Regions from separate parts of the Fusibacter fontis genome, predicted to be linked through region 1. Evidence: riboswitches for the same ligand, from Rfam matches in the RefSeq annotation. Region 1 holds a riboswitch; each other region holds the start of a gene.
What was found. A riboswitch is a leader RNA that binds a small molecule or an ion and turns the genes downstream of it on or off. The one in region 1 is predicted to bind S-adenosylmethionine.
Positions count from the first base shown of each region.

Region 2: linked by a shared signal. The riboswitch ahead of ACZ41W_RS00420 (hypothetical protein) and the one ahead of ACZ41W_RS14280 (methionine ABC transporter ATP-binding protein) in region 1 are both predicted to bind S-adenosylmethionine.
Region 3: linked by a shared signal. The riboswitch ahead of metK (methionine adenosyltransferase) and the one ahead of ACZ41W_RS14280 (methionine ABC transporter ATP-binding protein) in region 1 are both predicted to bind S-adenosylmethionine.
Region 4: linked by a shared signal. The riboswitch ahead of metF (methylenetetrahydrofolate reductase [NAD(P)H]) and the one ahead of ACZ41W_RS14280 (methionine ABC transporter ATP-binding protein) in region 1 are both predicted to bind S-adenosylmethionine.

Region 1 covers NZ_AP042445.1:3,128,438-3,136,568, reverse strand. Annotated here, with positions in the region: gene ACZ41W_RS14290 (lipoate--protein ligase) at 1-866, opposite strand, end outside; gene ACZ41W_RS14285 (barstar family protein) at 870-1,160, opposite strand; SAM riboswitch class I at 1,546-1,645, shown strand; gene ACZ41W_RS14280 (methionine ABC transporter ATP-binding protein) at 1,737-2,753, shown strand; gene ACZ41W_RS14275 (methionine ABC transporter permease) at 2,747-3,415, shown strand; gene ACZ41W_RS14270 (MetQ/NlpA family ABC transporter substrate-binding protein) at 3,554-4,408, shown strand; gene ACZ41W_RS14265 (dTDP-glucose 4,6-dehydratase) at 4,491-5,609, opposite strand; gene ACZ41W_RS14260 (aminotransferase class I/II-fold pyridoxal phosphate-dependent enzyme) at 5,629-6,798, opposite strand; gene ACZ41W_RS14255 (rhodanese-like domain-containing protein) at 6,938-7,927, opposite strand; gene ACZ41W_RS14250 (sulfurtransferase) at 7,961-8,131, opposite strand, start outside.
Region 2 covers NZ_AP042445.1:91,510-99,640, reverse strand. Annotated here, with positions in the region: gene istA (IS21 family transposase) at 1-134, shown strand, start outside; gene istB (IS21-like element helper ATPase IstB) at 124-900, shown strand; gene ACZ41W_RS00420 (hypothetical protein) at 1,019-1,330, opposite strand; SAM riboswitch class I at 1,412-1,500, opposite strand; gene ACZ41W_RS00415 (hypothetical protein) at 1,961-2,248, opposite strand; gene ACZ41W_RS00410 (sigma-70 family RNA polymerase sigma factor) at 2,892-3,506, opposite strand; gene ACZ41W_RS00405 (hypothetical protein) at 3,778-5,109, opposite strand; gene ACZ41W_RS00400 (DNA cytosine methyltransferase) at 5,112-7,625, opposite strand; gene ACZ41W_RS00395 (helix-turn-helix domain-containing protein) at 7,653-7,853, opposite strand.
Region 3 covers NZ_AP042445.1:2,560,939-2,569,069, forward strand. Annotated here, with positions in the region: gene ACZ41W_RS11460 (phospho-sugar mutase) at 1-674, shown strand, start outside; gene ACZ41W_RS11465 (hypothetical protein) at 707-1,840, shown strand; SAM riboswitch class I at 1,981-2,083, shown strand; gene metK (methionine adenosyltransferase) at 2,200-3,393, shown strand; gene recD2 (SF1B family DNA helicase RecD2) at 3,525-5,741, shown strand; gene ACZ41W_RS11480 (phosphoribosyltransferase family protein) at 5,750-6,508, shown strand; gene ACZ41W_RS11485 (hypothetical protein) at 6,566-6,976, shown strand; gene flgM (flagellar biosynthesis anti-sigma factor FlgM) at 7,142-7,435, shown strand; gene ACZ41W_RS11495 (flagellar protein FlgN) at 7,508-7,999, shown strand; gene flgK (flagellar hook-associated protein FlgK) at 8,042-8,131, shown strand, end outside.
Region 4 covers NZ_AP042445.1:360,514-368,644, forward strand. Annotated here, with positions in the region: gene ACZ41W_RS01490 (ABC transporter ATP-binding protein) at 1-559, shown strand, start outside; gene ACZ41W_RS01495 (ABC transporter ATP-binding protein) at 602-2,461, shown strand; SAM riboswitch class I at 2,553-2,661, shown strand; gene metF (methylenetetrahydrofolate reductase [NAD(P)H]) at 2,760-3,662, shown strand; gene ACZ41W_RS01505 (hypothetical protein) at 3,682-4,413, shown strand; gene ACZ41W_RS01510 (homocysteine S-methyltransferase family protein) at 4,406-6,877, shown strand; gene ACZ41W_RS01515 (PspC domain-containing protein) at 7,010-7,261, shown strand; gene ACZ41W_RS01520 (MATE family efflux transporter) at 7,382-8,131, shown strand, end outside.

The sequences.
Region 1 (8,131 bases):
CCTTGCAGTGCCTCTACAAGTTCAGTATTCATGGCATCTGAGTAAATACCACACTCTTCTATCGTAGCGCCTTTAAGCCTAAAGCTAAGTACCAACTCACCCCATGTAAATTTCTCTTCAATGGTGACATCGAAGTTGGGCGTTTTGCCATAGAGCCAGTCCCAAGACGCATAATGTCTAAAGCGATCCAGTGCCTTTTCAGGTGCATTGGTCTCTGAAATATAATAGGTTTCTCCTGCTTTTCCATACTCGGATTCAAAGGATTCTCCAAGGGCGAAAACCATCTGCTGTATGGTCAACTCAGGATTGATTTCTCTGAGGTTGATGACGCGAGACTTCACGGATTCAACACCTTTTGCCTGAAGTTTTTTCATCGATACGTTGAGATATCTCCCAAGTTTTGTCATATCAACGTCTACGAGAACTGTTCCGTGGTGATAATAGTTCTCTTTTCCGTAATAAAAGGCATTGCCAGAAAACTTTCTATCTTCCGCTAAAATGTCATTACGTCCAGAAAATGTCGCTTCAATTCCCAACGACTGTACTGCATCGACGATGACTTTTAGTTGACGGTGTAAATCTTCGTGTTTTTTATTCATGACGAACGTAAAATTGAGATTTCCTAAGTCGTGAAACACGGCGCCACCGCCGGATAGACGTCTCGCGAGTTTTCCGCCATCTTTTTCTAGCTCATTGACCAAAACTTCACGCCATGGGTTTTGATGTTTCCCGATGACCACGGTGTTTTGATTTTGCCACAAATAAAAATAGATTTCGTCTTCGGCTACCTCATTCACTAAATGTTCTTCAAATGATAGGTTAAACCAAGGATTGGTTGATTCAGAAATAAACAAAGTTGTTTTCATGCATTAATCCTCCAGCTCACTTTTACAATTTCTAGTAAAATAAATGGTTTGATTGTATTGCGTTAAATCAGCAAACACTTCTATAATGCGATCTGCGTAGTCTCCAAGTGATTGACGCATTTTGTGCTCATGCATTAGGACGATCTCTAGCGGTTCTTTATTGCTAGATAGTTCTCCCCATAAAGCTTCTAAATTTTCATCGTATTCATCGGAAAGATTGAATATCTCTTTCAAATACTGATGACTTTCATGGATACTCTTAAATTGAATCCCATCCAACACAAGCTTTTTCATAAAATGCCCCCTACTACCATTATTTTGGACTTATGGAATTGGCAATGTCGCTAAATAAGTCTGATTCTAAAGTAATATAATATCCCGCTAAAATCGCTAAAATCATAAGACCAAAAATCAGCCAAGATTTGTAATTTTTTCTCATCATTCACCTCATAGTTGCTGACTTTTAGACGTTATAGTTTTATTATAGCATACTCGATTCTGAAAAAATATGGAATTCATTTATTCTGAAACCATTGAAAATACAGGTAATATATATCAAATCGTTTTTTTGTGAAGTTTTATTAATGTTGTTGACAGACTTTTTTTTGTTGTGTATAATCCAATTCATAGCAAGGCACACCGAACACGTATTTCGGTGTTACAGTTGAATATTAGAAAACTCATATCCAGAGTGGTGGAGGGAACGGCCCTATGAAACCCAGCAACCAGCTAGCAATAGCATTGGTGCTAAATCCGGCAGTATAACTGGAAGATGTGAGAGGGTTCATTGACTTTGTCTCCTTTTGCATGCTTCTGCGCACTGTAAAGGGAGTTTTTTATTGTTCAAATTTAGGAATAAGGAGTTTTCAAATGATTCAAGTTAAAGCACTCAGTAAAATTTATCTAAAAGGCGATCAAACGATCAAAGCCATTGACGGAATCGACCTTACAATTGAAAAAGGAGATATTTACGGCATCATCGGTCTCAGTGGTGCTGGCAAATCCTCTCTCGTTCGATGCATCAACCGCATCGAAGACCCTTCGTCTGGTGAAATCAGCATCGACGGGCTCGACATTTTATCCCTTCACGGCAAGTCATTGAGACAGGCGCGCCAAAAGATGGGAATGATTTTTCAAAATTTCAATTTGCTGAGCAGTCAAACAGTCTATGAAAACATCGCATTTCCGCTTAAACTCATGAACCTCAGTAAAAAAGAAATTCATACGCGCGTCATGGAACTCCTTGAAAAAGTGGAGTTAACGGATAAGGCACAGGCCTACCCCATCAATTTAAGTGGCGGTCAAAAACAACGAGTAGGAATTGCGCGTACACTGGCCAATGCACCGGAAATCCTTCTTTGCGACGAAGCGACGTCCGCACTCGATCCCAAAACAACCAAGCAGATCCTCGATTTGCTAAAAAAAATCAATATGGAAATGGGCGTAACTTTGGTGGTCATCACACATGAGATGGATGTCATCAAAGCCATTTGCAACAAAGTCGCTATTTTAGAATCTGGAAAAGTCGTGGCAGAAGGGGATACCATTGAGGTCTTTACCCGCGTCGTAGACGAAGAGACACGACATTTTATTGGCGAACTGGAAATTCCTGAAAATGTTCCTGTGAAAGGCAAACGTGTACAGTTGATCTTTTCAGATGGCAGTGCACAGTCTCCAATTTTATCCAAACTCGTCCGAACTTATAATGTTGATATCAACATTTTGTCTGGAACGATTGAAAATATTCAAAATCAATCTATTGGGCGTTTGCTCATAGAAATTATACCAGATGAAAACGAGTCGGTAGAACACTTTGAAGACAAGTTTCATCAAATGATTCAAGCGCTTCATGAGCATCATGTATTAACGGAGGTGGTAGCATGTTAGATCTTTTTCATCTACTTGATCTATTAAAAATTGCGACAATTGAAACACTCACAATGGTTCTATGGTCAACCGCATTTACCGTTATACTGGGTCTACCGCTTGGCATCGTATTGGTGGTGACGTCGAAAGGACATATTTTACAGCAAAGCATTTTGCATTCGGCCCTTTCCTACTTAGTGAATCTCACGCGCTCACTTCCATTTATCATCTTGATGATCTTCATCATTCCATTTACACGACTGATCGTCGGTACTTCCATCGGAACAAGTGCGGCGATCGTACCGCTAGTCGTCGCTGCGATTCCATTTTTCGCAAGAATCGTGGAAAGTGCTTTGCAAGAAGTCGACGGCGGCGTTATTGAAGCGGCTATTTCCATGGGGGCAAGTCCCTTACAAATTATCGTGAAAGTGCTTATCCCCGAAGCGCTCCCTTCACTCGTGCTTGGGACGACAATTACCGTCATCAACTTACTGGGATACTCTGCAATGGCAGGAGCTGTTGGCGGTGGTGGTATTGGCGATTTAGCGATTCGATATGGCTATCATCGCTTTCAAACCGACGTGATGTTTGCAACGATTATCGTTTTAGTTTTATTGGTTCAAGGCATTCAAACAAGCGGCAATTTAATTGCTGGTCAAATACTCAAATCTAGAAGAAGATAGGCAATCACACTCTATAAAAACATCTAGAGCATAGGTACTCAAAATCTAGATGCTCAAAGTCTAGATACTCAAAGTCTAGATACTCAAAGTCTGGATACCGATTGCTTGATCACTTCAATTAATCTTAGGAGGATTCAAATGAAAAAATTCCATCAAAACTCAATTTTTAAACTCATCACAGTTCTTGTGATTTTAACACTTGCACTCACTGGCTGCGGTTCAAAGTCAGATTCAAACGCAACAGCAACAACTGAAAAAAGCGATGCGACTGAAAAAGTGACGCTCAAAATCGGCGCAACACCTGTTCCTCATACTGAAATCTTAGAATTTATCAAACCTGAGCTTGAAGCACAGGGCATCGAACTTGAAATTGTTGAATTTACGGATTATGTCACACCGAATCTCGCATTAAACGACGGCGAACTCGATGCGAACTTCTTCCAACATGTGCCTTACATGGACTCGTTTGCAGCGGAACACAAAATCGAACTTGCAAGTGCCGGAACGGTACACGTTGAGCCACTTGGTCTTTATTCACACAGCGTGACGAGTATCGATGATCTTAAAAAAGGCGCAACCATCGCTATTCCAAATGATCCGACAAACGAAGGTCGCGCACTGCTTTTACTTCAGGCAAATGGCCTCATCAAACTAAAAGATGCTGCAAATCTCGAAGCGACTGAAGCAGACATCGTTGAAAACAAACTTGAACTCGTATTTAAGCCAATCGACGCTGCACAACTTCCTAGAACGCTTGACGATGTAGATGCTGCTGTAATCAACACGAACTATGCACTTGAAGCTGAACTCAATCCATCTGAAGATGCTCTTATCATCGAAGGTGCAGAATCTCCTTATGCAAACATCATCACTGTAAGACCTGCTGATCTTGAGAACAAATCGATTCAAGCACTTGTGAAAGCCCTTCAATCTGAAAGCGTTAAAAACTTTATCAATGAAAAATACAAAGGTGCAGTTGTACCTGCATTCTAAATCTACCACATAGAAAGAGGTTTCCCACCCAAAAATATACGCCCAATGCATTTGTAGATGCATTGGGCGTTTTTATTATGGATTAAGAAGATCTAACGAATTTTTTAGATGGAATAGATTTATCAGATGGAATAGATTTATCAGATGGAATGGATTTATCACCGGATTTCATCTTAACATACTCCGATAAAAACTCAGATAAAGTCCGATACTGCACGGCTTCAACATGATGTTGCTTAAAAAGCATTTGCAGCTTTGAATCATCTATATAATAGTAAAAATCATGCTGTTTTCGATCCTCAACAAACTGTATAGGTACCGAAGACTTTCCGTCCCGATCTATAACGTGACCACTCACCTCTGCTCTGATGAGATTCACCAGTTCAAGGTTGGTATAGGTCTGCTTTCCAGCGATATTATAAATCTCACAGAATGATTGACGTGGATCTTGGTCGTAAATGTGCACGAGGCGAACGAGGATCTCTGCGTAGGTTTTCACATTTAACCAACACCGCATCTGACTTCCCGTTCCGTAAACGGGTATCGGGATATTTTCTTCGATATGTGCTAACACTTTTGGAATTAATTTTTCTCGATGCTGCCCAATACCAAAATTGTTGCTACTTCGCAAAATTAAACATCTCAGCCTCTCTGAGTGGTTTTCAAGAACCCTTTTCTCTCCTTCTGCTTTGCTTTCTGCATAAGGATTTCCCGGATGAAATGGCCACGATTCCTCTGCAGGTTGTTCATCAGGACCGATTGAGCCGTACACTTCATCCGTAGAAATATGTACGAAAAGTCCAGCATCAATTTGCATGTCTTGAACATAACGGCGATACGCATTCAGAACTGCTTGTGTTCCCAAAATATTGGTGCGTTTAAATGGCGCTTCATCCGATAGACTTCGATCGACATGAGATTCCGCTGCACAGTGAATGACGTGGGTAATCTGGTAAGTCTTTAAAACATCATAAAAATGCGCCTCATCACAGACGTCCCCCACTTCAAGTGTGTAATTCACACCCTCTAAACGGTTCAAATCACTTGCATACGTCAGCAAATCATACACGACGATTGAATGATCTTGTTGCTTGGCTGAATCCATAACCGAATCCAACTCTGAATCAAGTGCACTAGCAAAATAACTGCCTATAAACCCAGCGCCACCTGTAATGCATATCCTTCTTTGCATTCTATCCATTTCTCCACCACCATAAGCTTCAACCTTCTGACCGATAAAAGTCCCTTAAACACTCTACCACATATTCTTGCTCATCCTCTGTAAGTTCGAAAAACATCGGCAATCTTAAAAGACCTTCTGAGACTTTTCTCGTTCCAGTCATTGCGCCTTTAAACGTGCCGTATCGTTTGCCCGCACCAGAAAGATGCAACGGTTCATAATGCGTATAGGCAGCCACTCCCCGATTCATCAAATACGTCTGAAGTTTTTCACGTTCTTGGGCGGTTTCAAGCCTCAAATAAAAGATATGACCATTTTCATCGGCGTCGTTTATTTTAAATGGAAGATGTATTCGGCCACTTGAAACTTCAACCGATAGGTGTGTTTTTATTAGAGCGTCGTATCGCTCTGCCAAAGCCTTTCTCTTCTGAGTAATCGTCGCAACGTGTGGCAGCGCCAAACTAAACATGGCACGATTATAAGGCTGCATAGCATATTCTCCACCAAGGCGATTCCAACGGTAATGGTCGACTTTGCCTTGATGAAAGGCCCACTGATCCGTCCCTTGGTATAATATTTCGTGCACGACATTTAGATGTGTTTCTGCCGCTTCACGGATATAAAGACAACCGCCAAACCCACCTGATGTGAGATTTTTTGTATGATGAAAACTTAGACATCCCATCGTTCCCAGAGTTCCAAGGGGCATGCCTGCGTAGCTTGCCCCGACGCCATGAGCGGCATCTTCGAGTAGGTGTATGCCAGTTCCTTTTATCAGTGCTTCAAACCCCTTCATATCCGCAGCATAGCCCCCGTAATGGATGGGGACAATGGCTTTAGTCTTCGGCGAAATTAAATCTGCCACTATTTCCGGGTGGATATTCACCGTGTCTGGGTGAACATCTGCAAAAACCAACTGAGCACCACATCTAGCAAAGGCATTTGCAGTGGCTGCATATGTATATGAAGGGAGGATCACTTCATCTCCCGGGCCAAGTCCAAGCGCCAATGCCATGATTTCCAGTGCATGTGTTGCAGACTGCGTCAACACCATACGTTGGTTGCTCGACAATTGGAGGTGTTCTATCATCAAATGACGCAGTTCAAGTTCGAATTGAGCGTTTTCATGATGATGTTGTTCTAATTTTTCCAGTGCAAATTGCTGCCAATGATCACCATAAAACGGTCGATTAAAACGAATTGTTCGCATGCTCATACCCTTTCTTTCATTCTCACTTAAAAAATAAGATGCCTTATCGTTAGTATAAGACATCTTATTAGTGAAGGAAATCATTTCTAATTAATTCTAATTAATTCTGATTAGTTCTAGTCACTCCGAAATCTAGTGATTATTCTGTGACAACTGGAAATCCATTATTTAACCAACCTTGTGGTGCATTGGCAGCTGTTCCCATACCACCGTTTAATGAAACTGCATCAAATCCCATTAATCTTAACGCAGCGGTTGCTTGACCTGCTGTTTGACCTGTATAGCAATATACCACGATTTTTTTGTCTGTTGGTAATGTGCCAAATGAATCTGCCATATCTTTACCAAATGGGATATTTAAAGCGCCTTGAATATGTCCTTTTGCATAATCTTCAGCTTTTCTTACAGATAAGATCACGATAGACTCGTCTTTTGCATCGACCATTGTTTTAAGATCCGCTTCAGAAATTTTGTAGTTTTTATATTGTGTATCTGCAACTGCTGCTAAACCTGTATAGTATGCAGTCATTGCCTCTTGAATTTGTGGATCTATTTCAGTTACGCCTGCTGTTAAAGTTGCTGCATCTGTTACTGTTACATCTGCAACGCCTTCTACTTTTGAAATCCCGAAATTCCAACCTAAATTGACACTTCTTGCATCAAAACCAGCAATATTCAACGTTGTAACTGCTTGACCAGCAGTTTGACCTGTGTAGCAGTAAATAAACACGGGCTTGTCTGCAGGAATACTTGATAAACCTTCGCTAATTGCAGGTCCCCAAGGCATGTTTACAGCGCCTTTGATATGACCTTTACCATAATCTTCAGCTGAACGAATATCCAAAATGGTCATATCCGTTGTGCCTGCTTTTACCATGTCTACAAAATCTTTTTCTGGAATTTTATAGATGTGCTCTGGCATGTTTTTAAAATAATCCGATACGAGCGCTGCCATATCAAGGGCTGCTTCTGTTGGTGCTTCAGTTGTTGCTTCTGTTACGGCTGCAGTAGTCGCTTCAGTTGTAGCAACATCCATCGTCGTACTTTCTTCTTTTTTACTACATGCTGATATTGAAAAAACTAATACGAGTGCTAGTACTAAACTTAACCACTTTTTATTCGTTTTCATATAATCCTCCATTGGAATTGAAATAGATCTTCATCACGATCCGTCTGATTCTCCTACTGGTGCTTCTTCAGTTGGTGCCGTTACACCTACTTTACTTGACCATTCAAGCCAAGCACCATCGTAAACTTTGAGATTGGTGTAGCCTGCTTCTTCTAAAAGTGCCACTGTTTGCGTTGCTCTAAATGAAGATTTACAATAGACGAT
Region 2 (8,131 bases), 300 kb from region 1:
ACAAGAGTATCAAAAATATTCTTGCCGCTAGGATACTTGATAAGCCAAAGCCTATACCTGAGCAGATCGTAAAGAACAAATTCGGTGTAACACGCGGATCTAACTACTATGGAGGTAAAAATAATGATAAATAATTCGACTATTGATAAACTTATAGAAATGCGATTAACCGCAATGGCAGATGCTTATCGTCAACAAATTACCGATCCTCAAATGAAAGATATTGATTTTGAAGATCGTATTGGAATGATGGTTGATATTGAGTACACAAGAAGGAAAAATAATCGACTGTATCGTTTGATAAAAAATGCAGAGTTTGAACAACCCGGCGCAAGTATCGTAGATATTAATTATTCCTCAGGTCGAAAAATCAACAAAGACTTGATTAAACGTCTTGCAACTTGTGAGTATATAGCTGAATTTAGAAATATATTTATAACAGGTGCGACTGGAAGTGGCAAAACATATCTTGCTAATGCTTTTGGCATGGAAGCCTGTAAACATAAGTTTAAAACACAATATGTGCGACTTCCTGACTTACTTCTTGATCTTGAACATTCAAGAAACGAAGGTACCTATAAAAAAGTAATGGCAAAATATTCTAATCCTTTGCTGCTGATTATTGATGAATGGTTGCTATTAAAACCTACAGCTACGGAAGCAAAAGACATATTTGAACTTTTGCACAGAAGAAGAAAACACTCATCTACAATCTTCTGTTCACAATACCGACACGAAGGTTGGTATGATCAACTTGGTGGAGATGATTCACCTTTAGCAGATGCAATACTAGATCGCATCGTACATGATTCATACAAGATAAACATCGAAAGTGTAGACCCTACAAAAGATTTATCCATGCGAGAAGTCTATGGTCTAGATAAACGATTAAGCGAATAACTAAAAACTCGCTGGTGGCTCAATGGTTCCGGACAAGTGGCTCACGCCACACCGGAACTGAGGCTCCACCGAATAGGAATATTCACTATTTTGCTTAATTTTTATTACACTTAAAATATCATTTATTCATTGCTTGTACCAAATCTGTTATGGTCGATTCCAACCATTTTTCAAAGGCGAACACATCTTCACATCGCTTTTCTTCCACAAAATCATAGGACTTTAAAATCATTGGTCGATCCTCAATTGTCAGGATAAAGTATTCCTCTAAATCTGCTATTTTAACCGATTGTGACAAATTCATCTTCTGAATTACGTCTTCACCCAAACTACGAGAATACGTTCCAGGATGTGCACCTACTCTAAACATAGCGCTCGCATAACCTACACCACCTCTAACTCTAAACTTTCCATCATACTCTTTACTCATTTTACATTCCTCCTAAATTTATTAAATTTTCTCTATCAAAAATTGGGCATAAAAAAAAGCCCTTAAGGAGGCTCTGATCTCTCCTTATCGATGTTAGCATTACCACCTTACATACTGTAGGTTGGTGTGCGGTCACTGAGCTAACTCTCTACCACAACTCTTGATAAGCGTTATTAAACTATCATAAGTTTACCAAATCAATGGTTGGAATGCAAGAACTTTTATAACTATATATACTTGAAAATCCATTGTACAATTTTAGATTTTGCTGAAATTTCTTTTATTTGTGTATAATTATAAAGAATACAGTTATTTCATTGCATAAACGGTTAAATAGACAAAAACAAACATTTTCATCCATACGACGAAATCAAATTACCTATACTATTCTCTATAGACTTAGTCCTTATTTCTTCGAGTACGTTTAACTCATATAAATTGTATAAACAATTATGATTTAAAATACAGCATATACACTGCTACTAAATAAGAAGTTTTATGAAACTGAACATACTCTTTTTTTAAGAAATAAAGAATCCGTAAATAGTCCTAAATTTAGGATATAATCAATGCCTTCACTAAAAAAAATTGTAAGTTTGTAAAATATAAAAAAATTATTATTAATTTATTTCACTTTTTCCTTAAAGCACGAAGTTCATCACATAACTCTTTGCAGTTAATTCTACCATACAAACCTGGTCTACCAGCTGTAATTTGTCTTTTCAAACAATCCGGAATACCTTCTTCTTTCTTGAAATGAATACGCTCTTCAGATGTCCACGCACCTTGATTTTGATTGTCTTCATGAACATAAATATCTACATTTTCCGAGTTAATCAGGTACTCGAATGCTTCTTTTTTTTCTAACTCGTTATTAAACACAACTTGATTATTCTTTCCGTATATTAATTTTGACATAACTATTCTCCTTAAATTATTTTTGTTTTAGTTCACTATAACTCTATTTAATAACTTTATTTATTGCCTTTTAAGATGATATAAGCTAAAACTTGCTATTATTTATTAATATCTAAGCCGTTAAACAAACTATTTACTGCAATTAAATACGGTATCTAAAGACACTATGTCACTTTCATAATCGAATTAGATCCAAATTCAGCTGGTGAATAACAAAAGAACTTTCGTCTGATCGCGAATTATCTAATTGAATGAGCATATCAGAGCATGAAAAAATAGTAAAACCCAACGAAACAAGTCATATAAGGGGATGGGAATTAAAGCTTGTGATGAGTCCTATTACAAACATATCACTTATATCTAAAAATATAATTAATTTTATTCTTTCATTAAATGAATTGGCTAAACTCACATACCGATAAAAAAATTAAACCAAACATAATTGTAGTTGTTTTTTGGCTTGTACCATTTGATTTTTCCATATAATTACAGTTGAGTGATCTATTTTTATAACCATCAATTAACTCTTAACGATTTCAGCATCCATTATAATTGTTTTTAATGCTTAACTACAAATTTATAAAACAAAGCAATTTCAAATCACACGTTCTGATTTGTCATACAAAATATTACAATTCAACAATCATTCCCTGCTATCTACAACTATCCGAACTTTTTGCCTGATTCTTGTGATTGCTGAATCAACAGATTTTATAGAAGTTCCTAATTCTCCTGAAATATTTTTATATGACATACCCCGTATATATAAATCGTATACTTTCCTTTCATACTTTGATAAATTTTCATGTATTTGATTTTCCAAGAAGCTATAGCTTTCATAATTTACTAATTTATGCAAAGGATCATCATTTGGAGAAGACCTGAAATTTAGCATCTCTTCAAAATTAATATGCTCATTATCCATAAAAGCATCATAACGGATAGATGAATTAAGCACACTGTGTTTATTTCTATTATCTGATTTTACTGCGGTGATAATTGCTCTTTCAATACATAATTTTGCAAATGTTTTAAAACTAGATTTTTTACTGTCAAATGTAAGAATGGCTTTATAAAGCCCTAAAAATCCTTCTTGAAATAGATCTTCGAATTCTCCACCATTTAGATACATTTTCCGTGCACAGTACTTTACCAAATAAACATACTTTTCAAGAATATAAGGTATAACCTCTGGGTCGTTTTTGCATCTTTGTATCAAGAACTCATCAGGTTCATCAAAAATATCTACTGCAATCATTTTGACCTCCTATTTATTATTTGAGTCTATATCAATAAACAATTTATTAAGTCAATTAGCTTTGATAAATTTCTTGATAAATAAAACTAGCTATAAACACCTACAAATTCATAAATCATTCATTTCCGACATGCTTATATTCGACAAAAGTCCGTATTTTCCTTTAAAGTTACAACGAATTTCATGTAGATTTAAAATTTATATATCTTATGTCGAATAAACACATCAATTTAAACACTAAATTAGAAAATACAAAGCAATTTTACTGGTCTTAACATAGGCTTTCTGCAACCATGCCCTCATTTTCAAACACATTGGAATAATAATTATGTGTTCTATTTATCGCCTCTTTTTTAATTTCTAAATATTTATTAGTCAAGTGATCCATATAAAAAAAATCAATTTTATTAATTAAACTCGGGATATCCAAGTATTCAACAGTATTAAATTCAATAGTTCTTAGTCCCGTATTGAGCACAAATTTCAAATTTTCAAAATCATAAATCTCTTCTTCAAAATTGTTAACAATATTGCTGTATACAGAACATGCTTTTGACAATATGCATATATATTGATAGTCAATATCTATATATGATGTATTATTATTAGGATGCGCAAAGCTTAGATGTTGAGTCGGAGTTAAAGCAATCAAATTTTCTAAATAAGCACTAATCTCAGGATATTCTGCTTGTGGAAATATATGATGCATATGAATTGCAGAATCTAACATATGAGTTTGTTTAACTTCTGATTGCTTATTTCTGTACAAATCATTGAAAACACGTACAGTTTTCTTAGCTTTAGTAATAGTATAATTCACATAAGCATGTCCTTGTTTGATTTTATGCTCCTCGTGCTCAGTTCTAGGTACAAATTTATTTTTATTAGCTAATATATCACGCCAATTTTGTCTGTTATATTGAAGCTCTTCTAATTTTATAGGGTACTTTGAAATTCTTCCGCACTCCGAACCACATTTTTTTTGCTCAAATGCAATTGGATTCAGAATCTTTGTGAATATTCGTCCACATTCTAATTTCTGATTTATAGGTGTATATTGAATGGTAAAATTTTCGAATTTTTCTTTAACTTCTAAATATGATTGTTTAGTTTGAAGTCTAAAGAACTCACTGAAATCTTCCCATAGAAAACTATCCGATAAGACTTTTTTGATGTATTTAATCAAGAAATCTAAAGCATTCATTGGTCTTATTGATATATACTTTAACAATTCTTTGTTAGCTATTTTATAAAAATATCTAGTTCCACTTTTCCGTGTACTTAAAACATTACTATACGCCAACAATTTTATTGGTTGTCCAAAGTACTTATCATATTCATTGCCCGCTTTTAATTCTGGGTCAGGTTTAGAAAAAATTGTAATTACATTATTTCTCGCATATTCACTATGCCATATATCTGATATTGTAAACTCTTTATAAGTATCCAAATCAGTAAATTCAACTATGCAATCAGCAATAATATTAATAACATCAAAAGTACATTTTTGATCAATCCAGCGAGCATCTCCAGACTTTCTGACGTCATAATCATAACTATTCAAGAACTCATCAACTTTCTCTTGAAAACTTATTTGTCTCATGCTTAATCTCCCTTATAAAATCCAAACCAATAACAACTTGTCTTGTCAATATTTAATGACCTAGTTTGGTAATTTCTTGCTATTTGGTAAAATTCCCTATATTCATCACTAGAAAAATATTCTAATTGTTTCTTATCTAAAACTATTTCACTTTTAGGTATTAATATTGCAACCGATCCATTAACTACATAACCTTTCTCTTTTCTCATAACTCTAGGCTTATATGTCATATTTGGCGTTAAGTACACATTGTCTTCATCCATAAATTTAAATACAGCTTTATCCGTTAGATTCGAAAGTTTAATAAACGAGTCATATGTTTCAATATCTATTATTTTATCTCCAGTATTATTAATATTTCTTGACTTAATAACTCGAATCGTACCCTCTTCAGCTTTACTTGTTGTATTGGAATTTGACAATTGTCGATCTCTAAACGGCTCAAATATGTCAAACTCCATTTTTTTTAAAACCTGATCAAAAAAATCATTTCTATATATTATCCAATAGGGTAATTTCTTGTCCATAATATATTTTTGTTGTTGTAATAGCACTCTATTTAGAGTCATAGAATAAATTAGAGTTTTACCAATTTTCGAATTAGTGTCAATAAGAATGCTTATAGTTTCAACAAGAACGCCATAAAAACCTTTTTCTCCAAAATCATTGATGACATCAACTTTCATTTTTGAAATCAACTCTCTTGTTTCAGAATATTCAGGAGTATTCAACAAATTTTTAGGCATAACAAAACAAACTCTATCACTATTCTTAAGAGCTTTTTCCAAAAAAAACCCTGCTAAGTTTGTCAAAGAGTTACTATAACCCATTTTGACATATTGCTGGCGTTTAAAACCCGTTACTTTGGTAAAGGGTGGATTACCAATTATCAAATCCGCTTTGGGGTGATTAAATAACAAATAATCTTCATTGATATAATGCAATTTAAAATTTTTTGGAATATCAATTGATGATACTAAAATTTTCAAATGATTTAGTACTTCTTCATCAATATCACATAAATATAAATCTACATTATCAATATGCTGATATGTTTTTAATAACAAAGGAATAAAATTGCCTGCACCAACAGATGGTTCAATAATAGTAATTGATTTTTTTTCACTAAAATCAGGTAAAGTTTTCACCATTTCATTTATAATAAATTTATTAGTGAAAAATGCAGAATGATGCTCTCTTTTAGAATTTGCAAATTCTACGATACTTGATAAGGATGCGTATCCAATTAGCTTTTTTTTCTGTTTCAAAAATGATACTAAATTTTTTCTTTGATACAAATTGTTGTCTACGATAATTTTCTCTATTTCTGACTTTTTTATTTCTTCTTTTTTCATAAAAAATGAAATATTTGATGCAATTTGATAAAATATTGCGGTCGGTACTGCTTCACCAATACTCTGCCTAATATTAATTTCATCCTTAGCCGATATCATTCTTTTTTCATTATAGCTTAACTGATTAAGTTCTTTCATTGATTGATCTACCCACTTGAAATCAATAGGTATAGTCATCATTTCCATTAATTCTCTTATTGAAAAAACACGATCATCCGTTGGATGTACAGTATTTTGACTTGCCAATTGATCATTTCTTGTATGAATACATGGTGCAACTTTTTCCCAAACTTGTCTTGTATATTTATCCGCATTTTTTTGCTGATTAATAACTATTTTATCATCAATAATTTTGTGGGGTTTTTTAAGAATGTCTCTATTGTCAAAAGCACATTCTCCCTCTTTTAAATCTGTAATCCACGCTCTCATATGGTCAGGATAAGTTCTAAAATGATGATAAAAATCTAGCTCATCATATTCTCCCCATTTAAGAGATTTAAATTTACCTATAACGTCTTTTAAGCATACTTCTTCAGTGTAGTTTGGTAATAATTCTATTGGAGAAATATAATCTGACAAATCCATTCTAACTCCAATAACAAGAGTACGTGTTCTTGATGATTTTGAACCATAGTTTTTAAAATTAATAATTTTATTTACGATTACATAATCCCTAGCTAATTCATTTAATATAAACTCACCGATTGCTTTTACACTTCCATCATTAGTGGTACATCCTGTTTTCCAAAACTGTGCTACGTTTTCGAAAACAAAAAATCTTGGTTGTCTTTCTTTTACAAAATTCACACTTTCTACAACAAGACTATTACGTTCTATTTCTGAATCTGTCTTCTTATGATTAGCAACACTCATGCCTTGACATGGTGGTGTTGCAATGATTACATCAACGAAATCATTACCTAACCTTTTCCACCGTAAAACTTCTTGATTGATTTTCTCTTTTATTGATTCTTGCTTAATATCTCCCAAAACATATCCGTCATCAAAATCACATTTATTATTTATTTTTTGAATATTTAATCGTCGTTCAACAAGTTCATTTGTAGCAATACACTTGAATCCAGCCTGCTTAAATCCAAAACAACCAACACCCGCAGACGAAAACAAACTAATATATGTTAAAGTACCATCTTTTAACAACTTTAATCCTCCCTATTTTATACAAAATCACTTGATCGAATCAACAATATCACTTAATTCACAATCAAGAACATCACATATTTTACACAATGTATTCATTGTTACATTCTCATTTCTACTTAATTTTGCAAATGTACTTGGCGAAATTCCAGCTTCAATCCTTAGATCGCTCTTTTTAAGATCTCTTTCAATTAACAATTTCCAAAGCGGCTTGTAACTAACTTTCACAATATATCCTCCTTAATTAAAGCTACAAAGTACTATACTGTACAAAAATACAGAATTCTGTATTTTATGTTCAGTATATCATAATTCATATTGTAATAACAGTCAATTCGCTAGTTTTCAACTAATCTGATTCACATATGATAATGTCCTGAATAAACACTCTACTGTCTTTTAAGTAATGATGGCATAATAAAAGCTATCATTAAACTTAAATTTTCTAATTCTGCTCATGGTATAATACCATCCTTTTTATTTTGCATTCTCACTTCTCTCATCCA
Region 3 (8,131 bases), 570 kb from region 1:
CTTTATTTATGGAGTACGTCCTATCTGCTCGCAAGGGATTGACGCGGGATCACTACGTTGTAAATACAGTGGTTTCATCTGATTTAGCAAAAGTTCAAGCAGAACATTACGGTGTGACGTTGAAAAAAACACTCACTGGATTTAAATTTATCGGTGAACAAATTGAACTGGATTCGCAACATTTTATCATGGGATATGAAGAGAGCTATGGTTATTTATTTGATCCGCATGTTCGCGACAAAGATGCCGTAATGGGAACACTCATTGCAATTGAGATGGCTGAGTATTATAGACAGCAAGGCTTGAGTCTTTACGATGTGTTGATGTCGATTTTTAAACGCCATGGTTACTATGTGGATGAGACGATTTCAAAGAGTTTTCAAGGTAAAGAAGGTGGCGCGAACATGGGCATTATCATGAATCGATTTAGAACACAGTCGTCTGATATGCTCGACTATATGCGAAAAATCGACTACCTTCAAGATGAAACTGGTTTGCCGAAAGCAGATGTTATAAAATTCTATCTTGATGAAACTTCGTGGATGGTTCTAAGGCCATCGGGAACTGAGCCAAAACTTAAAATTTATTTTTCAATTTGTGATGCAGATCATCAGGCTGCACAGGTGAAATTAGAAAAATATAAACAATTAATACTGGATAAAGTGAGCGTATAATGACGCATATGGACGAAAGGTGATTGCTCAATATGGACCTCAATCTATTTACCGGAATGAAACTGAATACCATTGAAGCAACGAATACGCGATTGATGGGGGTTGTTGGACTTGTCGCATATTGGCAAGATCAACTAGGCAATCGATTGGTTCAGATCTTTCACTTAGATTATGAACTCTATGGAATCGATGGGTATCATCATCTCTATAATCCCACGGATGAAACCCTTCAGAATCACATTTTATCAGTAACTGGAGGGTTGGGTGGACGATTTGTTAAACTGTCAAAGCCAGAGTATGTACATCTCGTGCTCACGGCTTATAATAAACACCCAGAAAGCATTGAAGAACACGTGGATTTTGAAGTGTTTCAGGAGTATTTCAGTGCATTTCGGGATGAACTCACTGAGGCAGAAGTCAAACAGTTACTTTATAAGCTTACGCCCGAGTTGGGTCAAGATACAGAACTACTGAATTATCTATTGATGCGGATTGTCGGGTGTGATGTTGAGGCCATACGTCATTTGATGACAGATCAGCTGCTCATCGAAAACACGACTTTTTTTGAACAGCCCTATACGCTGATTAAAAACACCAATTTTTTGCTCCGTGATGAACAAGAAAGAACGACGTACCGAACGGAGTCAGTGGTGGATTACGAAGAGCGGTATCGAATTGTGGTATTTGAAGTTCAAATTGACAAATCCCAAAAACGCGTGTGTGCGATAGAAAAACTCGAAGAACTGACGATTAGCAGCATTGAAGCTAGTTTTAATCTTAATCGACCTGAGTATATTATCGTGACACAGTTAAAAGATGCCTTTTTTGAGAGAAAATTTGTTCAGGATAATCCTGAGATGATGCGTCAAAGTTATTATCAAGGACAATTATTTATTGAGTTTAATGCACATAACGACCACGTTAAGGAGAATCCTTATCTGTTAAACGGGGACATTTATGCCATGTATTTTTTCACACGAAACCGTCAGCTGCTCATTGCTTCATTTTCAGAAGATAATTTGAAGTCGATTGATGCCGTTTTAAGGGAAAAACATGCGTATGAAGAAAGTCTTCATTTCGTGTGTGAGATCAAAACAGACGATCCAGTCATCTTTGATTTCATCAATAGTCATTATGAAAATTTATTTGATTTTTTAGCACAGTAGCTGGGCTGTCGAGGCGTTGGAAAAACTGAGTTTAGTTATACTAAACTCCAAAGCACATAAAAATAAGTCAAAAAAATATGATTTTTGTGTTGTACAAGCTTCAGATGTGTGCTATTATGGTCAAGTAAATTTAATAGTAATCCTTATCAAGAGAGATGGAGGGAATAGGCCCTATGAAGTCCAGCAACCGGTTATACACGGTGCTAAATCCTACGGGTAGTACGGATACCTGGAAGATGAGATTGTAATAAAACACACCCTCTTCTTGCGAAGAGGTTTTTTTTATGCCTACGATTCATCAAATGCGATAAAAGGATTGAACTGCTTATGCAGTACTAAAACTTATGGAGGTGTTTTATATGTCTAGAAAAAGATTGTTTACTTCTGAATCGGTGACTGAGGGTCACCCAGATAAAATTTGTGACCAAATTTCAGATGCTATTTTGGATGCTATTTTCACTCAAGATCCAACCGCTCGTGTTGCTTGTGAAACCTCTGTTACAACAGGGTTGGTGCTCGTTGCTGGAGAGATCACGACGAATTGCTATGTAGATATCCAAGGCATCGTACGTTCTACGATTAAAGAAATTGGCTACACAAGAGCAAAATATGGTTTTGACGGCGATACTTGTGGCGTGCTTGTTGCAATTGACAAGCAATCAGATGATATTGCAATGGGCGTTAACCAAGCGCTTGAAAGCAAAGAAGGCAGCATGAAAGATGCTGTTGAAGCAATTGGAGCAGGCGACCAAGGGATTATGTTTGGTTTTGCTTGTGATGAAACTGAAGAACTCATGCCGCTTCCTATTTCTTTAGCACACAGATTGGCGAAAAGATTATCTGAAGTGAGAAAAAACGGCACATTAAAATATTTAAGACCAGATGGAAAAACTCAAGTAACGGTTGAGTACGATGAAAATGGTCGACCATCGAGAATTGATACCGTTCTTATTTCAACACAACACAGTGCAAAAGTCACAAGAGAGCAAATTGAAGCGGATTTAATTGAGCATGTTATCAAACCGATTATTCCTGCAGATTTATTTGTGAATACAAGAATTCTTGTGAATCCAACTGGCCGATTTGTAATCGGTGGACCTCAAGGAGATGCAGGTTTAACAGGCCGTAAAATCATCGTAGATACTTACGGTGGCTATGCAAGACATGGCGGTGGTGCTTTCTCGGGTAAAGACCCAACAAAAGTAGACCGTTCTGCGGCTTATGCGGCAAGATACGTAGCAAAAAACATCGTTGCAGCTGGTTTAGCTTCAAAATGTGAAATTGAACTTGCTTATGCAATCGGCGTTGCGCATCCAGTATCTATATTGGTAGAAACTTTTGGCACTGCGAAAGTATCGGAAGATTTAATTGCGGATTTAGTAGATAAACACTTCGACTTAAGACCAGGCGCAATTATCAACAACCTTGGATTAAGAAGACCAATCTACAAACAAACAGCAGCTTACGGTCACTTCGGTAGAACAGATGTTGAATTGCCTTGGGAAAAAACAGACAAAGCAGACATTCTTAGAAGTGAAGCTTTCGGTAAATAATATCATTCATTCAACACAATTTATTTAACACAGAGCAGAAACAATTCACCTTGTTTCTGCTTTTTTCATGTCTTAGAAGCACGAATTATGATAAAATATGAACATAAGTTCGGGAAAAGTCGAGGCATATTATGCAATCACAAGAGGATAAGATCATATACGAAGGCGTCGTATACGACATCATTTATTATAATGAAGAAAATGGGTATGTCATCGCCATTATGGAAGTAGATGACGAACTCCTCAGCATCAAAGGGACTGTCCCTTTTATTCGAGAAGGGGATCGCATGCGCGTTTGGGGTAAGCTTGAAGTGCACGCATTTTATGGAGAACAGCTCAACGTCGAGTATGCAGAACATATTCGACCAACTGAATCGGATGAAATTTACCGGTATTTAGCGTCGGGCATTATCAAGGGAATTGGAGATACCACCGCTCAACTATTGGTAGAAGCATTTGGGACACGTACATTGGACGTCATCCAAAATAGTCCTGATGAACTGATCCGAATTCCGGGAATTGGTCCGAAAAAACTCGAGCAAATTGTTCAGTCTTATAAAGAACAATATGAACTCAGAGATTTTGTCATGTATTTTCAAGGACTCAATTTATCTGTGAACATGGCGATGCGCATTTATAAACGATTTGGTTATGAAGCCATCATTAAAATTCAGAAAAACCCATACATACTTGCAGATGAAATGGTCGGGGTTGGGTTTAAACAAGCGGATCAAATTGCCATGAAGCTTGGCATTGACTTCCATTCGCCATTTCGAATTGCATCCGGCATGACGTATATTCTCAATTACGAGGCCACAAGTGGACATACGTATTGCGAAAAGCAATTTTTATTAAAGCGTACGCAGCAAGAACTCTCCGTCAATATGGAAGAAGTTAGTCAAGAGCTTGAGCAAATGGTCATATCGGGACAGGTATTTGTCGAGCAAATGGAAAATGATGTCGTTGCCGTTTATTTACCAAGTTTATATTATGCGGAGCAACAAGTGGCAGGTAAACTCTATCAGCTTGCCACCCATGCGGCGCAGTATTCTTTTTACGAATTTGACGAATTTATGACGAATTTTGAATCCAAACGAGGGATTTTACTGGCGCAAAAACAAAAAGAAGCTGTAAAAGCTTCTATTAGCGAAGGGGTCTTTGTCTTAACCGGTGGTCCTGGAACTGGAAAAACGACGATTATTAATGCAATCATAGAAGCCTATGAAGTGAAAGAGAAGAAAGTATTGCTTGCAGCACCAACTGGCAGAGCGGCTAAGCGAATGACGGAAACCACACAAAGGGAATCCAAAACCATTCATCGTCTATTAGAGTTTCAAGGTGAAAACAATTTCCAAAAAAACGCGGAGAGTCCACTGAAGACAGATGTTTTAATTATCGATGAGATATCGATGGTCGATATCATCTTGATGTATCGACTGTTAGATGCTGTAGAACTTGGAACACATGTTATTTTTGTAGGGGATTCCGATCAATTGCCATCTGTAGGGGCAGGAAGTGTCTTAAAAGACTTAATTGATAGTGGCTGGATCCAGACACATCGTTTGACGGAAATTTATCGGCAAAGCGAATCTTCGTTAATCGCCGTGAATGCTCATATGATCAATCGAGGAGAGCTGCCTGTTTTAAATAAAGCGGACAAAGATTTTTTCTTTATTCCAAAGTCGAATGCAGAATCCATCTTGGCAGAGATTAAGAATCTCGTTCTTGAAAGACTCCCCAACTATTATAATTTTAACCCAATGGAAGATATTCAGGTTTTATCTCCTGTTAAAAGCAGTGGTGTGGGGGTCGAAGCGTTAAATGATATGCTTCAAAGTGTTGTCAACCCGCCAAATAAAAAGAAAGTTGAACGCACATTTGGCAAGCGAAAACTGCGTGAAGGGGACAAAGTCATGCAGATTAAAAATAATTACAATTTAGAGTGGACGAGCAAATACGCCGAGGAAGGCAAGGGCGTCTTCAACGGCGATATTGGCTTTATCACCGAAATAAACGAAGTGGAGCGGACGCTTACCGTCATCTATGATCAAGAGCGCGAGGTTGTTTATGATTTTCCAACAGTAGATGAGCTGGTATTGGCATATGCCATCACCGTACACAAAAGTCAAGGAAGTGAGTTTAAAGCGGTGATTATGCCAATGGCCTTTATACCACCGATGCTCATGAGCCGAAATATCCTATATACTGCCATTACACGGGCGCGGGAACTCGTCGTACTCGTGGGAGATAAACGCGCACTTGGCGAGATGATTCGTCGGACACATGAGATGAAGCGTCAATCTGGGTTGACACAAAAGCTAAAAAAATACAAAGCATATTTAGAATAGGGGCAACCATGGGAAATTCTTTAAATCGAATCAAACAAATCGCACTACAATGGTTATTTCCAGAAAATTTGACGTGTAATGCTTGTTCGTGTGAACTGCCGCCATATTCAGAGCGTCCGTTATGTGAAACGTGTGCTTCTGATATCCATCCGATGAGTTCAAAAATCTGTCAAAAGTGTGGTCGCAATATAGAGCTGACGTATCAACAACATGAAGATTACTATTTTAAGTGTAAAGAATGTCAGGAGCAATTTGTCTATTTTCAGAAGCATCGCGCTTATGGTGAATATGATGGAACACTTAAGGTGCTTCTCATGGGGCTAAAATATAAAAACCAGCGGTACCAAAGTCGCTATTTGGGGGATTTGTTGTGTGAACTGATTCGTTCGGATCAAACGCTTCAAACATTTGATTACATCGTGCCAGTTCCCGTGCATTTCACAAGGCGCTGGAGCAGAGGATATAATCAAGCGGAACTGCTTGCTCAAGTCATCAGTCGCCAAATGGCGCCTAAGGCCTATTGCGATGCACTTGTTCGCAAACGCCAGACGCAAAAATTAAAGAATCTTGGGAAATCGTCGAGAAAAAATATGTTGGAGCAAGCTTTTTTCTTAAATAAGCGCATGAAACAAGATTTAAAGGGTAAAAACATCCTATTAGTTGACGATATCTACACAACAGGTGCGACGTTGAATGCGTGTTCAAAGGTTTTATATGAATGCGGATGTGAGCAAATTCAATGTGTTACAGTAGCACGAGGACGCTGATACACTGGCGTTCATTGAGCACTAACAGTGTAAAGATTCAAGGGAGGATGACTTAACATGGGAGAGTTAGTTCATTGTAAAAAATGTAATCGATTATTCTCATCCACAGCGGGGGAAACGTTATGCTCAAGGTGCAACGAAGCTGTTGATGATGGTTTTATTCGCGTGAGAGAATATATCTATGATAACCCTTCCTCAAGTTTGATTAAAGTGTGCGAAAGTACCGATGTTAAGCCAGATGCTGTTCTTAAGTGGATCAAAGAGGGGAAAATCATCTTAGGTGGTAGTGCCACCATTGCCTTTTGCGAAAGATGCAATGCCCCAACAGATGGTGCGCGGTTTTGCAAGAATTGTGTTCAAGAAATCGCGAAAGGTTTAAAAGCTGGAATTCATTCAACAGATGATTCTAATGGAAAAGCAGATAAACAATCCACCGCTGGAATGCATATCAAACCCGATCGACGTTGACGTGTGAGGGTTAACTTAGAAAATCGCATCATTTTAATGATGAGAATCTCGCACAATTGTTCACTTCTCAAAAAAAATAACGGAATTTTTATAAATTCAGACTAAACTTACCTCCGCATATGCCGATATACCTAGTAGAGAAATCGGCAGTACGGGGGTGTTTTTATGAAGATTAATCATCAATTGAATGTACAAAATGTACAAAACGTATTAAAAACGTATGGAAAAAACGTCAAACAAACTGAAAATGTTGAGAAATCAAGCTTTGTAAATGACAAAGTTGAGATTTCTAGCGAAGCAAGAGAAATTCAAATTGCAAGAAAAGCATTATCTGAAGTGCCGGATGTTCGTAGCGAAAAAGTTGAAGCGCTCAAAGGTCAAATTGCATCTGGCAATTATAAACCTTCAGCAGAAGATATAGTTGATAAATTATTATCCGGTATAGGATCGAAAATTTAACCGCCGATTTCTTATCCCCCATACTATTGCCGGACATATTGTCCGGTTATTAATTTATTAGGAGCGTACTTTATGACTAAAGGTGCTGAACAACTGGTACAGACATTAGAAAAAGAGTCTGAAATATATAAAGAAATACTTGAACTTTCCTATAAAAAAAGAGATGCCATCAAAGGTCAGAATATCGATCAACTCGAACGACTGATTACTGAAGAACAAGGCTTGGTCGTTTCGCTCTTTAAATTAGAAGAGCTTAGAGAAAAAGTCGTGGACAAAATCATGCACGATGAACACATTGACTTTGTGGAAAATGTGACTCAACTGGCTCAATTGATGCGAGGCGAAGATCGCACACCGATATTAGATGCTAAAAACAAATTGATGGTTTTAGTGAAAAATGTTGCGGATGAAGTGAAGTTTAATAGCAAATTGCTGGAAGATAAACTGGATTTAATCAACTTCAATATCAACCTCATGGCAGCTGGTGCTGATACCGGAAGATATGACCGTAAAGCTACGGATGAAGAAACAGAACGTAAAAATATCTTTGACGTTCGCGTTTAATCACATGATTTGTTGAACATTTAGAAAGAGAGGAATGGTACTATGGCAGCAGGTTTTTTAGGACTCAATATTGCCTTATCGGGATTGTTTGCGAATCAACGATCTTTAGGGGTAGTTTCACACAATATTGCA
Region 4 (8,131 bases), 570 kb from region 1:
TAGCATTCAAATTGATGGGCATGAACTTAAAACCATTAAAAAGTCTTGGATTAGACGTAAAATTGGTTTGATTCTACAAGAACCGTATTTGTATGCAAAAACAGTCAAAGAAAATATCGGAATTATCGATAGAAAGTATGATGAACAAGATATTATAGGTGCAGCACGTATGGCATCGATTCATGATAACATTATTGAGTTTAAAGATGGGTATGAAACCATTATTGGCGAAAAAGGTGTGTCATTATCAGGTGGTCAAAAACAACGTGTTGCAATATCAAGAACTATTATTGATGCGGACAAGCGCATTTTGGTATTTGATGATTCTTTAAGTGCGGTGGATACTGAAACCGATATGAGAATTCGACGTGCACTAAAAAAACGTAGCAAAGATATTACAACATTAATTATTAGCCATAGAATTACAACTTTGGCAGAAGCAGATTTGATTTTAGTTATGGATGAGGGAAAAATCATTCAAATTGGGACACATGACGAATTGCACAAACAAGAAGGCTTATATAAACGAATTTGGGATTTACAAAAAATGGTTATATAAAACTCTAAAGTTTGAATCGTTCAAATTTAAGGAGGGATTTTCGTGGAAAATACAAAAGAAATGAAATTGAAATACGATAAGACCATTTGGAAACAGATGTTTGTGTATTTCAGAAGTTTTAAGAAAGATTTTTTAATTTTATGTACGTATATGATTTCACTTGCAGCACTGGATGTTCTATTTCCACTTGTGACACAGTATGCGATTGATCATTACGTTGAACCAAGAAACTTAGATGGACTTTGGTTTGTAGGCGTTGCGTATTTCATTTTGACATGTTTACTTGGATTAGATGTTTTCTTATTTATACGTCACGCAGGTAAAATTGAGATGAAAATGCTCTATAAAATGCGCAAAGACAGTTTTGAAAAATTACAGAAGTTGTCATTTAGTTATTATGATAAAAATGCAGTAGGTTGGATGATCGCAAGGACGACATCTGATTCAACCAAAATCTCTGAAACTCTTGCATGGGGGCTTGTTGACCTCGTTTGGGGAATTGCCATGATGGCAGGTGTTTCAGTGGTAATGTTAGTTGTTAACTGGAAACTGGCAGTTGTGACATTAGTAACATTGCCGCTCCTTGCATTTATCAGCGTGTTCTTTGAGAAGAAAATGCTCGTTTCTTACCGAAATGTTCGCAAAATCAACTCAAAGATTACAGGGTTATACAATGATGGCATCGTAGGCGCAAAAACGACGAAGACGCTTGTAAGAGAAGAACTCAATCGCGAAGAGTTTGGAGAGGTTACTCGAGATATGAAACGTACTTCTGTCAGAGCGGGTACACTTTCTGCAGGGTACATGCCAATGGCGTTATTTATTTCGGCGATTGGGACTGTACTGACATTATACTTTGGAAGTAAGTTTGTCATGAATTCAGTGATTACTTATGGGACATTGATGCTCTTCATTACCTATGCACGTCAATTCTTTGATCCAGTTTTAGAACTATCTAGAATTTATACAGAGATGATCAGCGCACAAGCAGCAGCGGAAAGAGTGATGTCGCTCATCAACGAGCCAGAAGAGATTACGGAAAGTGATTTTGTACAAAAAATTTATGGGGATCATTACCATTTAAAGACTGAAAACTGGGAATCTATCTATGGTGAAGTAGAGTTTAAAAATGTCGACTTCTGGTATAAAGAAGGCGAGTATATTTTAAAAGACTTTAACTTAAAAGTAAGAAAAGGTCAAACCGTTGCTTTAGTTGGAGAGACGGGCTCGGGTAAGAGTACTATTGTCAATTTGGCGTGTCGTTTCTATGAGCCGACAGCTGGCCAAATCCTCATTGATGGAAAAGATTATAAAGAACGTTCGCAAAGCTGGTTGCATTCTAATATAGGTTACGTACTACAAGCGCCACATCTATTTAGTGGAACCATTCGCGAGAACATTCGATACGGTAAACTGGATGCAACAGATGATGAAATTGTTGAAGCAGCGATTACAGTCAATGCACATGATTTTATTATGAAACTTGAAAAAGGATATGATACTGAAGTTGGTGAAAGTGGAGCAATGTTATCAACTGGTGAGAAACAACTGATTTCATTCGCAAGAGCAATTATTGCGAAACCGAGTTTATTCTTCCTCGATGAAGCAACTTCATCCATTGATACGGAAACTGAAGCAAAAATTCAACATGCTATTGATCGCGTACTTTCGAATCGAACGAGCTTTATCATTGCACACCGTCTGTCGACAATTCGCAATGCGGATGTTATCTTAGTCATTGAAAAAGGTCAGGTAATCGAAAAAGGCAATCACGCAGAACTGATGAATAGACGTGGGCATTACTATGAACTCTACTCGAATCAGTTTATTGAAGAAGGTGAAATGGAAATTCTCAATAAAAAAGAATCTTCTAAATCCTCTAGTGAACGTGTAAGTGCATAAAAAATTTAGTTGAAGGTATTGCATCTTAAAAAAAATTGTGCTAACATATCAACAATCGTTCTAGTGAATGATACAATACAATTGAATAAATTCCTTATCCAGAGAGGCCGAGAGACCAGGCTCCATGACGCCCAGCAACCTGCATCCCATTTGATGCAAGGTGCCAATTCCTGCATTTCGTAAGAAATGAAAGATGAGAGAGTGAAAGATCTTATAAACGTCGCTTTCCCAAGCGACGTTTTTTTGAACGTTAAATTCGCTCTTTGGAAAGGTAAATCATTCAAAAAAGGAGTACTTGATGAAAATTAGCCATTTATTTGGTCAAAGCCGACCGGTTCTATCTTTTGAAATTTTTCCGCCCAAGCGCGAAGGTGATGTGAAAAGTCTGTATCGGACGATCGATGAACTCGCACTCTTAAGTCCAGATTATATCAGTGTGACATATGGCGCAGCTGGAACTGAACGCCAGATGAATACAGTGGAAATTGCTGCGAAGATTAAAAACGATTATCAAATCGAAGCACTTGCGCATCTAACCAGTGTAAATGCTTCAAAATCAGATATTCAAGCTATTTTAAAACAGTTTGAAGCTAAAAACCTCGAGAATATTTTAGCATTGCGAGGAGATATTCAACCAGAACTCAATGCATCTAAAGGTGATTTTTTATATGCATCCGATTTGATTGCGTATATCAAAAGTATTGGGGATTTTGGCATTGGAGCAGCTTGTTATCCAGAAGGGCATATTGAAGCGAGAAGCCTTACAACTGACTTGATTCACTTAAAAGAAAAAGTGACATGTGGTGTGGATTTTTTGGTGACGCAATTATTTTTTGACAACTCAAAGTACACGTCTTTCGAACATGAAGCGAGAAGTTTGGACATCAATGTGCCGATAACGGTGGGAATCATGCCGGCTCTAAACAAAGTTCAAATTGAGCGAATGGTTCAGCTAAGTGGTGCGACATTACCGGATAAATTTAAACGCATTTTAAACAAGTACGAAAATCATCCTGAAGCATTAAAGGATGCGGGAATCTCATATGCATGTGATCAAATCGTGGAACTGCTTTCAAATGGTGTTGATGGGATTCACTTATATGTGATGAATAAGCCTGAAGTTGCAAAGAGGATTGTCCAAAATTTAGGTTCCATTTTAAAATTAACGACATCTGATACGTGCCAATTGGTACAAAAATAGATCGATTGTGGCGGTGAATATGAGAACGATTCAATTGAATGCTCATGAATCTATCAAAGAGATGATTCAACCTTATATTTCCAGTGAAACGATTCTAAGGTACCTTCATTTTAAAGGGGATTCTGCAAATGAAGAACAACTGGCGTTTATTCAAACAGGTGTACGTGAATGCTTAAAGCGTGCAAATTTTAAACACCAGATCGTTAAATGTGATATATCAATCAAAGAGGATGAACTTACACTACTAAGTTCAGAAGGAGTGGCGGTAGATTCTATTGTTTCCAGTGATTTAGCGAGGACAATTACTCCATCAGATAGCCTTTACATGGTCGCAGTTACGATTGGAAAAGACATTTCACAGTGGATACAAGCACAAATGCATTTGTCGCCATCTGTTGGCGTTGTTGCAGATGCATGCGCATCCGTTATTGTAGATGCCTATTGTGATTGGTGTCAAGATCAAATTGCGACTGTCTCACGTGAAAATGGACGTTATACAAGTCAAAGATATAGTCCCGGGTATGGAGATTTGAAGTTATCCGCTCAAAAGATCCTTGGGGAATATTTAGGACTGGAAAAAAGTATGGGTGTCTTCATAACGAATGCTTATCAGCTCGTTCCTGAAAAATCTGTGATATTTGTCATGGGAGAATCAGAGGTTCCAATCAACAGCGTTGTCAGAACTTGTGGCAATGACTGTAGTCAGTGTCTATTAAAAACATGTCATTATCGGAGGATTCATCATGAATAGAGAATATTTTCAATCCATCATTACGAAACAAAATCTAGTATTTGACGGTGCAATGGGGACGGCGCTACAGGAACAACATTTGCCACCTGGAGTCGCTCCTGAAACATATAATCACACACATCCTGAGGTGATACAAAAGATTCATCTCAATTATTTAATGTCGGGTTGTGATGTGATCACGACCAATACATTTGGTGCAAATGCTCTGAAAGTAAGCAATGTTTCTGAAACCATAGAACAAGCGATAAACATTGCAAAAAGTGCAAGAAAGATGTACTACGAACGCTTTGGAGAGGTGCAACCGAGATATATTGCACTAGATATTGGTCCCTTAGGTGCCTTGTTAAAACCTTCAGGGTCGTTGTCGTTTGACGATGCGTATGAACTGTTTAAAGAACAGGTCATCGCAGGCGTTGAAGCCGGATGTGATTTTATTTTAATTGAAACGATTACTGATCTTTACGAAGCAAAATGTGCCGTTTTAGCTGCAGTTGAGCATTCAAATGTCCCCGTTCTGTGTACCATGAGTTTCGAATCGTCTGGGCGAACATTTCTTGGGACGGATGTCATCAGCATGGTGACGACTCTTGAAGGTTTGGGTGTAAGTGCCATTGGATTTAATTGCTCTTTTGGAGCGCAGGAAATGATTCCTTTAATTGAAGTTGCTGTCAAGGAAACGCGTCTGCCTTTAATGGTTCAGCCCAATGCAGGACTTCCGCAGTTGATTCATTCGGTGACTGTTTTTGACAAAAATTATGAAAAGTTTGAATCAGCAGTTCAAACGTATTTGACACTTGGCGTTTCCTTACTAGGTGGATGTTGCGGAACTGATGCGGAACATATAAAACTCATTCGCAAGCTAGTGGAAACATTTGATGTTGAAAAACGCGTGAAGCAATTTAAGCCGAAAACGAGAATCTGCTCATATGCACAAACCGTTACGATTGGTGAAGACATTACGGTTATTGGTGAGCGTCTCAATCCAACTGGAAAAAAACTCCTCAAAGAGGCGTTACTCAACGAAAATGATGACTATGTGATTAGAGAAGCATTGATTCAAGTGGAACAAGGCGCTGCAATTTTAGATCTCAATGTGGGCGTTCCGGGAATTAACGAAGCTGAAGTGATGACGCGCTTGATGCAATCCATTCAAAGTATTTCTTCTGTTCCTCTTCAATTGGATTCTTCAAGTGTGACGTGTTTAGAACAAGCAGTCAGGTATTACAATGGAAAACCCTTGATAAATTCAGTCAATGGAAAAAGAGAGTCGCTAGAGGCCATCTTGCCAATTGCAAAGAAATACGGTGCTTGTGTGTTAGGACTGACGCTTGATGATGATGGCATTCCACCTACCGCAGAAGGGCGTGTTCAAATCGCAAGACGCATTATTGACGATGCAGAAAAATTGGGAATTCCAAGAGAAAATATTCTCATTGATTGTTTGGCTTTGACTGCGAGCGCGCAACAGGCTGAAGTTTTCGAATCATTAAAGGCCATAGAACGCGTGACGAAAGAACTCGGTGTTCAGACGGTGCTTGGCGTTAGTAATGTATCCTTCGGTCTTCCACAACGTTCTATTATCAATTTAGCGTATTTAACTATGGCTTTGTATGCAGGGTTAAAAGCACCTATTATCAATCCTGACAATAGTGAAATGATGGCTGCAATAGCGGCTTACGAAGTGTTGAGTTATCAAGATGTCAATGCGACAAAGTATATTGAAAAATATGCAATAAATGATAAAAAAACTGTAAATGCAGATCAATCGATTCAAACCGGTCAAACTCTTCAAACCAGTCAAACTCTTCAAATCGGTCAAACAGCATCAGATACTCTTTTAACACAACTTGAAACTGCAATTGAAAAAGGGTTAAAAATGGAAGCCGTGACTTTGACGCGTGAAGCATTATCGCAAATTGAACCCCTTGAAATTGTGGAAAAAATCATTATTCCGAGTTTAAATAAAGTCGGTCTCCAATATGAGGCTGGACGTTTGTTTTTACCTCAATTGATACAGTCGGCAGAAACTGTTCAAAATATGTTTGTTATTATTAAAGAAGCGATGAGTCAATCTGGACAAGCGACCTTAAATCGGGGGAAAATCCTATTGGCAACGGTTAAAAACGACATTCATGACATCGGAAAAAATATCGTTAAAGTCGTATTAGAGAATTATGGATATCAAATATATGATTTGGGAAAAGACGTTGCACCTGAACGTATTTTAGAGGTTTGTCAAAAAAATGATATTCATTTGGTCGGATTGAGTGCGCTTATGACGACGACAGTTGTTTCCATGCAAGAAACTGTTGAATTACTGAAATCCAGTTTAGATCGAGTGACGGTTGTTGTAGGAGGTGCTGTATTATCTGAAGAAGTTTGCCAGTCAATCGGCGCAGATGCATATGCCAAAGATGCAAGTGATATGATTCGTATAGCAGAAACATTTTTTGCTAAAGAGTGAATATCGATAGGCGAATCAAAAGTTAGGATATGATTAGAATCGGTTTAGAATCCGCTAGAATACTTGATTTGTTCTTCTAGTTGTCCTATATTGAATATATAGAGCGGTTATGCAAATTAGGAGGAACGATAGATGAAAAAATTATGTAAAATCGAAAAAGAAGGAAAGATTTCTGGTGTATGTGCAGGTTTAGCGAGATATTTTAATATAGACGTTACACTGATTCGTATCATCTGGTTGTTGGCGGTGTTTTTAGGAATTGGCTCACCTATATTAATTTACATCATTATGGCGATTGTGATGCCAGAATATGATCCTAACGAAGTGGATTTTGAAGAAGTCGATGAAAGAGACGAATATGACACAGAAGATCGATACAAATAAGTAAATAAGAATAAGTAAATGAAATTCAATTACGCACCTATGTTTTGAAAAACAGAACATAGGTGCGTTTTTTTGTCATTTGGGGTATAATAATTGGAGACCATCATTTTGGGAGGGACAATGAAACAGCAAGACTTAACACAGGGAAACATTTATGGAAATTTAGTTTATATGGCACTTCCAACGATGCTTGGCTTTTTTGCTCAAACGCTATTTAATGTCGTTGATATGATTTTTGTCGGAATGATTTCACCAGAAGCAGTAGCTGGGGTGACGATTTATAGCACGATTTCGGTTATTTTGTATGTTTTTAATGACATTATTGGCACGAGTTCCATATCGATGATTTCACAAAGTTATGGTCAGGGTGATTTGGATAAAACGGCCAAAGTCATTGAACAGACAATTACATTTAAAGGGCTTATCGCACTTTTAGCAGGTGCCTTTATGTTGATTTTTCTAAAGCCGTTGGTTGGTTTTTTTACCGAAGATGCAGTGACATTTCAGGCAGCTATGGACTATGGCTATATTCGAACGTTTTTCTTACCCATTATGTTTTCTTCTTATACGGTCAATACGGCAATGCGCTGTATTGGAGATTCAAAAAAGCCACTTTATTTGATGATCGTCGTGGCAATATTAAATATTGTACTCGATCCACTCTTTATGTTTGATACGATTCCGTATATCACTTTTTTTGGTCATCCGATAAAAGGCTTTGGAATGGGTGTTTTTGGCGCAGCACTTGCAACAGTTGTAAGTTCTTTAGTGGCATTTCTAATTGCCTTTTGGATGTTGTTATCAGGTAGAACCTATATCAAAATTAGTTTGAAGCGTCTATTTGTTTTAGATAAGGAAATTGATAAAAAA